Regions from separate parts of the Paenibacillus sp. FSL R7-0210 genome, predicted to be linked through region 2. Evidence: riboswitches for the same ligand, from Rfam matches in the RefSeq annotation. Region 2 holds a riboswitch; each other region holds the start of a gene.

The links. Region 2 has a riboswitch for cyclic di-GMP ahead of MKY64_RS24120 (transglutaminase-like domain-containing protein). Riboswitches for the same ligand answer to the same signal wherever they lie in the genome.
Region 1: linked by a shared signal. The riboswitch ahead of MKY64_RS25380 (anti-repressor SinI family protein) and the one ahead of MKY64_RS24120 (transglutaminase-like domain-containing protein) in region 2 are both predicted to bind cyclic di-GMP.
Region 3: linked by a shared signal. The riboswitch ahead of MKY64_RS22320 (PA14 domain-containing protein) and the one ahead of MKY64_RS24120 (transglutaminase-like domain-containing protein) in region 2 are both predicted to bind cyclic di-GMP.

Annotation. Positions count from the first base shown of each region.
Region 1 covers NZ_JBBPAR010000001.1:6,006,390-6,010,566, reverse strand. Annotated here, with positions in the region: gene MKY64_RS25385 (2-oxoglutarate dehydrogenase E1 component) at 1-1,625, opposite strand, end outside; cyclic di-GMP riboswitch class I at 2,121-2,224, shown strand; gene MKY64_RS25380 (anti-repressor SinI family protein) at 2,259-2,402, shown strand; gene MKY64_RS25375 (helix-turn-helix domain-containing protein) at 2,548-2,880, opposite strand; gene MKY64_RS25370 (TasA family protein) at 3,202-3,792, opposite strand; gene MKY64_RS25365 (TasA family protein) at 3,830-4,177, opposite strand, start outside.
Region 2 covers NZ_JBBPAR010000001.1:5,708,760-5,712,936, reverse strand. Annotated here, with positions in the region: gene MKY64_RS24135 (glycosyltransferase family 2 protein) at 1-96, shown strand, start outside; gene MKY64_RS24130 (GtrA family protein) at 86-490, shown strand; gene MKY64_RS24125 (class D sortase) at 558-1,211, shown strand; cyclic di-GMP riboswitch class I at 1,337-1,418, shown strand; cyclic di-GMP riboswitch class I at 1,492-1,572, shown strand; gene MKY64_RS24120 (transglutaminase-like domain-containing protein) at 1,586-2,395, shown strand; rRNA gene MKY64_RS24115 (16S ribosomal RNA) at 2,761-4,177, shown strand, end outside.
Region 3 covers NZ_JBBPAR010000001.1:5,279,641-5,283,817, forward strand. Annotated here, with positions in the region: gene MKY64_RS22320 (PA14 domain-containing protein) at 1-1,540, opposite strand, end outside; cyclic di-GMP riboswitch class I at 1,555-1,635, opposite strand; gene MKY64_RS22325 (sugar phosphate nucleotidyltransferase) at 1,773-3,146, opposite strand; gene MKY64_RS22330 (hypothetical protein) at 4,010-4,177, opposite strand, start outside.

The DNA.
Region 1 (4,177 bases), 300 kb from region 2:
AGCGCGACGGCGGTTTTGGACTCCGCATTCTTCTGCTTGCCTTCCTTCATCTGATCGAAGGCCTGCTGGAGGACACTCTCCGCCTCGGCAATCATGTTCTTCAGATCATCGGCTGTGATTACCTTCTCGCGCTCCAGGCGTTCTGCATAAGCGCGGTACACAGTAGGGTGGTTCCGCACTTTGCCGTACACAATCGGCTGGGTCGTCTCGGGATCATCCATTTCATTATGTCCGTGGCGGCGGTAGCCGATCAGATCAATCAGGAAGTCCTTCTTGAACATATGGCGGTAAGCGCTGGCCAGACGGACTGCGGCAATGCAGGCTTCCGGGTCATCGGCATTGACATGCACGACCGGAATCTCATACCCTTTGGCCAGGTCGCTGGCATAATGGGTGGAGCGGGAATCCTCGCTCTCGGTGGTGAAGCCGATCCGGTTATTGACGATAATATGCACGGTACCGCCATTCTGATAACCCTGCAATTTGCCGATATTAAGCGTCTCAGCGACAATGCCTTCGCCAGGGAAGGCTGCATCGCCGTGCATCAGCACAGCCATAGCCTTGCTTGTGTTCAGCTTAGGCAGTCCCGGAGCGTTGCGTTCTTCCTGTGCGGCGCGTGTGAAGCCCTCGACGACAGGATTGACGAATTCAAGATGGCTCGGGTTATTGGCCAGCGTGATCCGGGTACGCACGGTCTCGCCTTCGCGGACGGCACGGTCAGCCCCGAGATGGTACTTCACATCACCGCTCCACCCGTAGGTCACGCCCATGGAGCCTTCCGAAGGGAACAGCTCTTTGTTCGGCGAATGATGGAACTCTGAGAAAATAATATCATAAGGCTTGCCCAGAATATGGGCCAGCACATTAAGTCTTCCGCGGTGGGCCATACCCATCAGGATATGCTCGGCGCCGTCATGCGCGGCAGCCCGCACAATCTCATCCAGCATCGGCACAAGGGCATCATTGCCCTCCAGGCTGAAGCGCTTTTGGCCGACGAAGGTCTTGTGCAGGAAGGTCTCGAAATGCTCCACCTGAACCAGCCGCTTCAGCAGCTCTTTGCGTTCTGTATTATTCAGCGGGGCAGGGGAGGTCATCGATTCCGCCTGGCTGTTGAGCCAACGCAGCTCGCGTTCATCATGCACATGCCCGAATTCATAAGCAATGGTCTGTGTATAGGCCTGGCGCATTCTGTGGACGGCATCCATTGCGGTATGCACATCCGCAGGGGCATTATCCCAGATCAGCGAAGCGGGCAGGGCATTAAGATCCTCGCGGGTAAGCTCGTAGGTCTCCAGCTCCAGCCATTTGGCCATCGGGTTCGTGCTGCGCTCCAGCGGGTCAATGTCTGCGGCCATATGGCCATATATTCGAATATTGGCGATCAGCTTCGAGGCCTTGACAGCCTTCTTGAGCCACTCGGCATCTGCTGATACGGCAGGCCTTGGAGCCCTCTCGGCATCGGGTGCCAGTGGAGGGGGGCCGGATACGGTGAAGAGATCGCGGTAATGCTGTTCAACAGAAGAGGGGTCCTTGACAAATTGCTCATATCTTTCTTGGATGTAGCCCAGGTTGGGGCCGTAGTATTTGCTCCATACTGTGTCGTTATAGGGCTCTTTGACTGCCATGAATAGGTCCTCCTAACGGATAAACTCCACGCGAGGCATCCAGTGTGCCACTTGGCGGAGCTGCAAATGTTTGCGGTTTCATTCTCATCCTATTGTGCTACTTTCCGGCGGGGTAATCAATTCATACTTTCGGTCAATCCGTTCGCAATTTGGCATGATTCATTACAGTATTCATACGGAACTATCATAAATAGAAAAAACTCATATAACAGCCCGTTATACATACAAATGGGTAATTGTCTCTATACGATGTTGCGTGCAGCGGTAAGTCGGGGCGGATGGGGTTCCCTTTAGTATATTTAAACTATTAGCTAGTGTTTGAACTTGGAACTGGAAATATTTATACAAGCCGCTGGCAATTTCAGCTAAGTTTCCTCACATTTTTTCATAAAAAAATTCCAGAAAACGACACACTAATTGCGTATGATCTTGTATAATGTTATTGCGGAGAACGGTTTCATCGATTCTTGCCAGATCCTTTCATGATGGAAAGGGTCCAGTAAAAGGTAAACCTGCCGAAAGACAGGGGCACAAAGTCTCGGATCTAAAGTAGAAATACTACAAAGTAGCAATACTACTATGATGGCCGGACTGCCTGGGGACGCGAAAATTCTAGGAGGAGATTTCTTGGATATGTCCAACCAGGGGAATGACGAGCTGCAGGCAGTAGATCTGGATTTAGAATGGGTGCACTTGCTGATGTCTGCCAAGCAGGCGGGGATCGCGGCGGAGGATATCCGCCGGTTTCTAAGTGAGAAGGCGCTCCAGGCGATGTAAGGGCGGTCATCATTGTTCGGATACATACAGAAAAGGCACAGCGTCCGGTACGCTGTGCCTTTTCTGTATGCCGCTTGAAAGGCTGCCTTCGCCGAAGGCGGCCTCCCTGCCGTGCGGAGTCTTCCCTGTGGCATATAATGCCCGTCTAGTTGTCCTTTTGTTCCATGCGCCATTTCTGGTAATCGAGGAATTCCTTGAATTCGCGTTTGCTTATACCGGAGGCCATGGCCTCCTGAACAAGCCGGAACCATTCCCCGTCCAGAGCCTGTTCTTCCGTCTCTGCCAGTCCGCCATACAACAGTGCATGAATGGATACCTGAAGCGCGTCAGCGATTTTTTCGATGAATTGAATGGAGGGGTTGGATTGAATGTTCCGTTCCACATTACTGAGGTATGATTTCGCCACATCAGCCTTATCGGCAAGCTCGGATAACGAATAGCCCTTCTCCAGCCGGAGTTTGTGGATGCGGCTTCCCATAGTATCTGACACGATTACAACGCCCTCCGTACTTTTTTTGGTGAAAAATAAGAAGTGATATGCTTCGCGCTATACATTCTCCTTATCTTTCTCGTTGAAACGGTACCGCCCGTTCAAAGGCCGGCAAAGCCGTTTTCTCTTGTCAGTATAACAAAAATCCGCAAAACGGACAAAAATCCTTGAACCCGGCAGCGGGGAAAAAGAAACGGCATACCCGGCCCGGATGAGGGAGGATATGCCGTCTTGATGGATTGTTGAAACGCTGCCTTCCTAATAAAAGGACGGCAAAGCTATTTTCACTTGTATAGGCTGGCCCCTGATCTACTTGGCTTCTCCCACTCCTTGAAGAGCATCGAAGGTCCAGTTCAGAGCTAAGCCGTCACCCTGGAAAATGTTCTGATCGAGCGTGTTGTCTACGAATTCGAAGGCGATCTTGAAGGTCTTGGACCCGGCGGCGGCAATCCCTCCTGGCAGTACACCTACTGCTACGAGATCGTAGCTGGGGGTGTTTTTCAGATCCTTCAGGGAGATCTCGGACAGCACATGACCGCTTAGTGAACCGCCGGTGTACGTATTATCCAGGAGCTTGACCTTGAAGTGGTCTCCGAGATCCTGGCCCGCGTTATCGCCCTTGGCATCGGTCACGGTGTAAGTGGTGGCAAGCTTGAGGAATTTGATATCCAGTGTGCCGTCATTGGACAAGGTGAAGGTGCGGACGGTGTAGTCTCCCGGCTTCAGATTCGTCAGCGCTACCGGAGTATTGAAGGAAGAGCCGAGCTTCAGCGTACCCGCTGCGAAGGTTGCCGTGCTGGTAGCTGTGGAGCTGAAGTAAGCGAAGGTGCCCCCGCCGATTAAAGACAAGCCCAGTGCTGCCGATGCTACGCCAAGACCCAATGTTTTTTTGATACCCATTATTTATTTCCTCCTCGAATGGTTTGTTTTTGTGGAATTATTTGAGCGTGCCTTTTTCCTGGTTGGCTTCGAAATTCAGAGTCAGTGCAAGCGTGTCGCCCTGATAATAGTTCTGCGGCTGGAGGGTCTCCTTGAAGGCGAATTGGATGGTCAGGTTATCCGAGGTGCCGGCTTTGATGCCGGACTTCTCTCCGCCTAAGATCGCTCCGAGAATTCCCCGGGCCACCAGATCGGGACTCTCCTGCTCCAGATCGGCCAGCGAGATGACCAGGAGCGGCGATTCCTTCTTATCCTTGTTCACGAGGAAGGTCACAATAATATCATCCTTGAAATTATGGGAGCCGTTGTCTCCCTGGGCGTCTGTAATGGCCGATGAGGTGCGCAG
Region 2 (4,177 bases):
TCTAAGGATAGACCGCTTTATATCGTACGCGAGACCCGAGGCTACCCGGAGGCAGAGGCCGAAGACACGCGGAAGGCAAGCGATTATGCAAGATAAGGCTTGGCGCGCAGGCATGATCCAGTTTCTGAAATTCAATGCGGTGGGCCTGCTTAACACGTTCATTGATTTTGCAGTATTTACCCTGCTGCATTCCCTGGGCATGCTTAACACCCCTGCACAGATTATTTCCTACAGTGCCGGGACGGCCAACAGCTTTTTCTGGAATAAGAAGGTGACCTTCAAGGGAAGGGACAGAGGCGGGGATGGCCGCTTTGACCGGATGCAGCTAGTAAGATTTATTGTGCTGAATCTGCTGGTGCTGGGCATTTCGGTGCTGCTGATTCATCTGCTGACTGATCGGCTGGGAGTCCAGGTGCTGATGGCCAAGGTGCTGGTTACCTTTGTTACAGTAATCATTAATTTCTTTGGAAGCCGGAAGTGGGTATTCTAGAGGTACAGTATGTCTTCCCCGTCCCCTGCGGGGGCAGCACTTATTCTATATTGCGGAGGCGATTGTCATGCGGAAGTTATCCTATTTGATTATACTTGCCGGGGTCCTGATTATGCTCTACCCCAAAGGAAGCGAATGGTACGAGGACCGTCAGCAGCAGAAGCTGCTGGAAGAGGCTGAACAGGCCTATAGTGAAATCGTTCCTTCGGCTACGGCTCCTGCCAGCCAGGATCTGAGCAAGCCTTATGCGGAAGTCACCCAGCTGCTGGCGGAAGAGTCTGGTGCGGAAGAGCCGGTGCCCACTACAGCGCCCGAGATTGAAGTGGGAGGCAAGATCACCGCTATTATTGAAATCGATAAAATCGATCTGAAGCTGCCTGTACTGGAGGGCGCCACCAAGACCAATATGAAGCATGCGGCGGCGCATATGAAGGAGACAGCTCCGATTGGCGCGGTAGGCAATGCAGCGATTGCGGCACATCGGTCAAGAACGGCAGGGCGGCTGTTCAACAGACTGGATGAGGTCGGTAAAGGGGATGCCATTACTGTTATTACAAGCGGACAGGAATACAAATATGTTGTATATGATGTATCTATTGTAGAGCCTACCGATATTTCAGTTCTGAAGGGTAAGGATGATGATAAGATTCTGACCCTCATTACCTGTGATCCGCTTGTCAACCCTACCCACAGACTCATTATTCATGCAAAGTTGACCTGATTGTCATAGGACAATGCTGAGAAAGGTCAAAAAACATAAAATTTTAGTCTATTTTTGCGGGAATCTAGTGATTTGGGTCTTGCTAATAGATTGAGATATGGTAAGCTATAACTATGAAAGCTAATACACGATAACGGCAAACCTATCGAAAGGTAGGGACGCAAAGCTACAGGGCCTTCCCGTCATGGATGGCAGCCAGTTACCGAATGAAGAGGCTTTTTTTGTTTGTTTTCATTCTGAATCTGTCATTATGTGGCAGTAGATTGGACAGATAAAGCTTATACGATAACGGCAAACCTATCGAAAGGTAGGGACGCAAAGCTAAAGGGCCTTCCCGTAAGAATGGCAGCCAGCTACCGAAAGGGGTTTTATCCATGAAGAAGTTTTATTTAATGCTGATTACACTTTTTGTGATCGTCACTTCCGTGCAGACAGGCACTGCTCAAGCAGCAAATGCAGATTCAAGCTGGTTAAATGTTGGACAACTTGATCAAGGGGTTATCGGGGTATCGTACGATGTTCCTAAAGACAAGAAGATGAAGCTCATGATTACCAAGGACAATAACAGCTATACTTACAACTTATACACTTCCAAACCGACCGAGACGTTCCCGCTGCAACAAGGTAATGGCTCTTACAAGGTCTCCGTTCTTGAGAATACTACCGGCAACAAATACAAAGTACTATCTTCCGAGACTGTATCTCTTTCAATGAGCAATGTGAATGCCGTATATTTGAGCTCTGTACAGAATGTAAAGTGGAGTTCTTCCGATAAATCCGTTCAAAAGGCAGCACAGCTTACAAAGGGTCTGACCACAGATGCAGACAAAGTTAAGGCTATCTACAATTACATCGTAGCTAACGTGAAATATGACTACTCTCTGGCCAACAGCGTAAGCACAGATTATATTCCGAACAACGACAATACACTGGCTACCAACAAAGGTATCTGCTACGATTACGCTTCCTTGTTCGCTACTATGCTCCGCAGTGAAGGGATTCCAACCAAGTTGGTTATGGGGAATACAAGCTATGTAACTTCATACCATGCCTGGAACGAAGTGTTCCTGAACGGCAAATGGGTGACGATTGATACTACAGTGGATGCAGGTCTGGGTAAGAAAACAGCATCAACAGAACTGATCAAATCAGCAAGCAAATATACTGCAGCGAAATTCTACTAAGAATAGCTGTAACTATAGCATTATCTGAGAATAACCCGCTTAGTCATTAAGCGGGTTATTTTTATTTATATAAAGGTTGCTTTTTAATAGAAGGATAGGTTATTATAAATAAGCGTTGTTGGAGCGGCAAAGGAAATGAGAGATTACTTAAATAAGTGATTTCAAAAATAAAGCTTGCATTGCTCAGATGAACGTGATATATTATAAGAGTTGCTGGTGACGACAACATCGACACTAACAACGAGCTTGATCTTTGAAAACTGAACAACGAGTGAGTATCGGAGATCACTTCGGTGAGATCCAAAAATGAGAATGTAAATTCTCGTCAGATGTTTCAAAATGAGCAATCGCTCTTTCTAAATACCAATTTGGAGAGTTTGATCCTGGCTCAGGACGAACGCTGGCGGCATGCCTAATACATGCAAGTCGAGCGGAGTTTGAGAGGAAGCTTGCTTCCTTTCAAACTTAGCGGCGGACGGGTGAGTAACACGTAGGCAACCTGCCCTCAAGCCTGGGATAACTACCGGAAACGGTAGCTAATACCGGATAATTTCTTTTTTCTCCTGAGAGAAGAATGAAAGGCGGAGCAATCTGCTGCTTGGGGATGGGCCTGCGGCGCATTAGCTAGTTGGTGGGGTAACGGCCCACCAAGGCGACGATGCGTAGCCGACCTGAGAGGGTGAACGGCCACACTGGGACTGAGACACGGCCCAGACTCCTACGGGAGGCAGCAGTAGGGAATCTTCCGCAATGGGCGCAAGCCTGACGGAGCAATGCCGCGTGAGTGATGAAGGTTTTCGGATCGTAAAGCTCTGTTGCCAGGGAAGAACGTCCGGTAGAGTAACTGCTGCCGGAGTGACGGTACCTGAGAAGAAAGCCCCGGCTAACTACGTGCCAGCAGCCGCGGTAATACGTAGGGGGCAAGCGTTGTCCGGAATTATTGGGCGTAAAGCGCGCGCAGGCGGTTATTTAAGTCTGGTGTTTAAACCTTGGGCTCAACCTGAGGTCGCACTGGAAACTGGGTGACTTGAGTACAGAAGAGGAAAGTGGAATTCCACGTGTAGCGGTGAAATGCGTAGATATGTGGAGGAACACCAGTGGCGAAGGCGACTTTCTGGGCTGTAACTGACGCTGAGGCGCGAAAGCGTGGGGAGCAAACAGGATTAGATACCCTGGTAGTCCACGCCGTAAACGATGAGTGCTAGGTGTTAGGGGTTTCGATACCCTTGGTGCCGAAGTTAACACAGTAAGCACTCCGCCTGGGGAGTACGGTCGCAAGACTGAAACTCAAAGGAATTGACGGGGACCCGCACAAGCAGTGGAGTATGTGGTTTAATTCGAAGCAACGCGAAGAACCTTACCAGGTCTTGACATCCAACTAACGAAGCAGAGATGCATCAGGTGCCCTTCGGGGAAAGTTGAGACAGGTGGTGCATGGTTGTCGTCAGCTCGTGTCGTGAGATGTTGGGTTAAGTCCCGCAACGAGCGCAACCCTTGACTTTAGTTGCCAGCAGGTGAAGCTGGGCACTCTAGAGTGACTGCCGGTGACAAACCGGAGGAAGGTGGGGATGACGTCAAATCATCATGCCCCTTATGACCTGGGCTACACACGTACTACAATGGCCGGTACAACGGGAAGCGAAGCCGCGAGGTGGAGCCAATCCCAGCAAAGCCGGTCTCAGTTCGGATTGCAGGCTGCAACTCGCCTGCATGAAGTCGGAATTGCTAGTAATCGCGGATCAGCATGCCGCGGTGAATACGTTCCCGGGTCTTGTACACACC
Region 3 (4,177 bases), 430 kb from region 2:
TGCGGGCAGTTCCGCTCTGCTTGACCCAGCTGTCAATGACTGCTGTGCCGTTCACCCACAGGCGGATACCATCATCCGATGTAGTATAGAACTGATAGGTCTCACTGTAAGCCGGCTTAATCTGGCCGGTCCAGCGGATCGAGAAGTAGTCTACACCGAGTGCAGCATTAGGAGTACCCTGGCGCCAATTGAAGCTGATGACATCATCGTTACGCACCATAACCGGCGTTCCCAAGAGCGTCATGTTCTTGAAGTATTCTCCAAGCAAGCCATTCTGGGCAGGCTTACTGTCCGTATCACCGGAGGTTGGGACCGGCTTCGGAATCGGCGCAACGGTTGGTGTTGCCGTTGGTGTCGGTGTTACAGTCGGCGTTGGTGTTGGTGTTGCAGTCGGCGTTGGTGTCGGTGTTGCAGTCGGCGTTGGTGTCGGTGTTGCAGTCGGCGTTGCGGTAGGCGTTGGCGTTGCCGTTGGCTTAGGAGCCGCCGCCGGAGCAGACCAGGCCTTATATTGGTCACGGGTCAGTGTGTAGCTGTCATTCATGAAATTCTTGATCGTAGCCGTGCTGTTATTCTCATAGAGCATCTTGCCCCAGTTCATCATGAACACATAATTCTGCTGGGTCAGCTTCAGCTTCGAGATGTTCGGCATTTCGCCGTTCTCGCCGATGCCGATCGGTTTGCCGCCAGCCAGGCTGGTCAGATCATCATGATATTTATTCGAGTAGTCGTTATTATATATATCTGCTGCCAGTACATCCACTCTGTCCGCGCCCGGATAGGTCCGTGCATAGGGATCAGAGTTGGCATTCGGCGCATTCGGGTTCCATACCCAAATCAGATTATTTAACTGATGAACGTTCACGAACCGGTCATACATAATATTCCATAGTGCAGTGAAGTTGTCTTTCTTGCCCCACCAGAACCAGCCGCCGTTCATTTCATGGTACGGTCTCCAGAGGATCGGAACCTTAGCATCCCGCAGGCTTTTCAGAGAGACAGCTACTTTATCCAGATCGGTGATCAGCGCATTATACTCTGGCGTGCCGGGGGTTACGTATTTGTTAAATTGCGCCTGAGTAATTGGCTTCTGCACATTGGACCATTCGTACTTGGTGCCCGGCAGACTCTGGTGGAAGGTCATGGCGACAATGCCGCCCGCTCTGGACCAGTTCGTTGCACTCCAGACGATATTTTTGCGTTGTGCAGCTACTCCGCTCTCGCTCTGTCCACCGATTGCTCCAAGCTCATACCCATGCAGTGCGGCGTATTGTCCGCTTGTTCCCTTCAGCTTGTTGCTCAGCTCATCCGGACTTTCGAAATAGTCATGCTGCCCTGTAATGATTCCGTTCCCGGAGATCTCATAGAGACTGTTCAGCAGCTTGACCGCCTCGGCTGAAGCATTAGGATTCACTGGTGCCCCTGTAGAGGAAGCAGCCTTGACAGTGGACGGGGCGATTCCCAGTCCCACGGGTACAGCAGACAATACCACGGCCAGCGACAGCACAGCGCAGAGCAAACGAGACTTACGGTAAGTTTTCACAATATTCTCTTCCTTTCGGTAGCCAGGCTGCCACTCTTGCGAAGGCCCTATAGCTTTGCGTCCCTATCTTTCGATTAGGTTTGCCATTGTCGTTTTGGAAGGATCAATCCCTCTTACCGTAAGTATCGTCGATATGCAAATTTAATGTAGAGTAAAAACAAATTTTGTCTGAAAAATAGTTCTAAATGCCTGATTTAAAATTGTAACAATTGGTTAAATAGATAAGTTAGACCTACGAAATGAACTGATGTAGAGCGATATCCTCCCAGTCCAGAGTAATACGGATATTGTCCTCCTCTACCAGCTCAGACCCTGTCTGCACCTCAATGAACTCCACATCGGTAAGAGCAAGAATGGCATGCTTGGTTCCTTCCGGTATCCGCACCACATCTCCCGCCTTCACCTTATGCATCTTCTCATTGATGACAATGCTGGCTTCCCCGCTGACGAAGGTCCAGATTTCACTGCGTTTGTGATGCAGCTGGTAGCTGATATTTTTGCCCTCATTGATGAAAATCCGCTTGGTCAGCACCTCGTTGCCTTCGTCATATTTCACATAATCGATCACCTTGTAGTGGCCCCAGCGGCGCTCTTCGTACATCGGTCTTTGTTCAAAAGTCTTCAGCACTTCCTTGATCCGCGGACTCTCGGCCTTGTGCGTCACCAGAATGCCGTCCGGGCTGGCGGCGATAATCAGATCCTTCGCCCCGATTACCGTGATTGGAATATCCAGCTCGTTAATGAGGCAGGTGCCTTCGGAGTCAGCGGTGATAAAGCCTTTGCCGACATGGTTACTGGTCATTTCCTCGGTCAGCGTATTCCAGGTGCCCAGGTCTTTCCAGAATCCGGCGTAAGGCTGCACGACGATGTTCTCTTCTTTCTCCACCACTTCGTAATCGAAGCTAATCGAGGACAGCAGCTTATACTGCTTCTGCAGCTCCTCGTAATTGAGCGGCAGCCCTTTGCGCTGCAGGATATCCAGCAGGTAACCCAGACGGAAGGCGAACACTCCGCAGTTCCAGAGCGCTCCCCGCCTGATTAGCTCCTCAGCTTGGATGCGGTCCGGCTTCTCCTGGAAGTGGCTCACTTGCAGGTAACCATTCGCTCCCGCATCTGCGCCCGTTGGAATAATGTAGCCGTATTTCTCCGAAGCATGCTCGGGAACTACGCCCATCAGCGCCAGGTTCGCCCCGCTCACCAGCATGGTGTTCTCCAACTGCAGCACCGTTTCGAAAAAGGAGGATTCCACGTATGGGTCCACCGGCAGAATCGCCACGGTCTCGCTTGGGGACACCCCCGCGATGGAATACAGGTAGGCCGCCGTCAGCGCAATAGCCGGGAAGGTATCCCGCCGCTCCGGCTCTACAATGATCGGCACCTCGCTGCCGAGCTGGCTCTGGATCATCTCCACCTGGCTGCGCCCGGTCGCCAGATACGAGGACCCGGCCATGCCGTTCTCCTCCAGCTGTCTCCATACCCGTTGTACCATTGATTCCGGTTCACCTGCCGGGCTTGCCAGTACCTTCAGAAATTGCTTGGAGCGTGAATCATTGGACAACGGCCAGAGCCGCTTGCCGGAGCCGCCTGATAGAAGTACTAGTTTCATAGTGAACCCTCCATATCGTATTGTTATTGGGTATTTCTTGTTGCCGGAGCTGTGAGTTAAAATCCCGCCTGTTATGAGGGTCGCTGCAAGGAATTTTGGGCTTACGGCCGCTGTTGTCTCCAGATGTTGTTGATTATATTGCTTGCAGCAGATAACATCCGGAGACAAAGGCGGACGCTACCGCTCCTACAGCTCCAAAATTCCTCTCCGCTCCATTTCATAACAGGCTTGTGATTTTATATCCGCTTCGCCCGCTGGCGAAGCTCCCGGCTAAAGATCCGATATTGCCGCTTGTGGTAGCGGCAAGGGGAGCCGGGCCGCCGCTATGCTTGCGCGGCAGCAGTGGTAGCCTGTTGCCGGCAGCCTGCCTTCACGACAATTGAATCCCTGGTTGCCGCCTACTGTTGCGGCGGAGAAAAATCCAAAGGCTCAAAGACTCTTAAGTGCCGCTTGTTCCAAGGCGTCGCCGCTGACCTAGCGGCTGGAGAGAGCAAGAGTATAAGGCAACAGAAGCCAAGACAATGTAATTCAAGACGGCAATTCAAGACCTGGATTCAAGACTCTTGTGCCAAGGGCTCGCCGCACAAGTTCGCGGCGGCAGAAGCTGGTTAGTTAAGTACTAGGCACTAGTGCTCCTCATTTCCTCCATTTGGCCCATATCCGAGAAATCAGGTGCACTTGTGCTCTTCATTTGCTCGTTTAACCAACATTCCTGGGATTCAGGTGCACTTATGCTCTTCATTTGCTCGTTTAGCCAACTTTCCCGGGATTCAGGGGCACTTGTGCTCTTCATTTGCTCCATTTGGCCCGCATCCGGGAAATCAGGGGCACTTGTGCTCCTCATTTGCTCCATTTAGGCAACTTTAAGCACCATCAGAGGGATTTATCTCCTTCATTTCATCGCTCAGCCCACTTTCGGCGCATTTAATGGGATTTATCCCTCTCATTTCGCCGTCCAGCCCGCTTTCGGCGCATTTAATAGGATTTATCCCTCTCATTTCGCCGTCCAGCCCACTTTCGGCGCTTTTAAT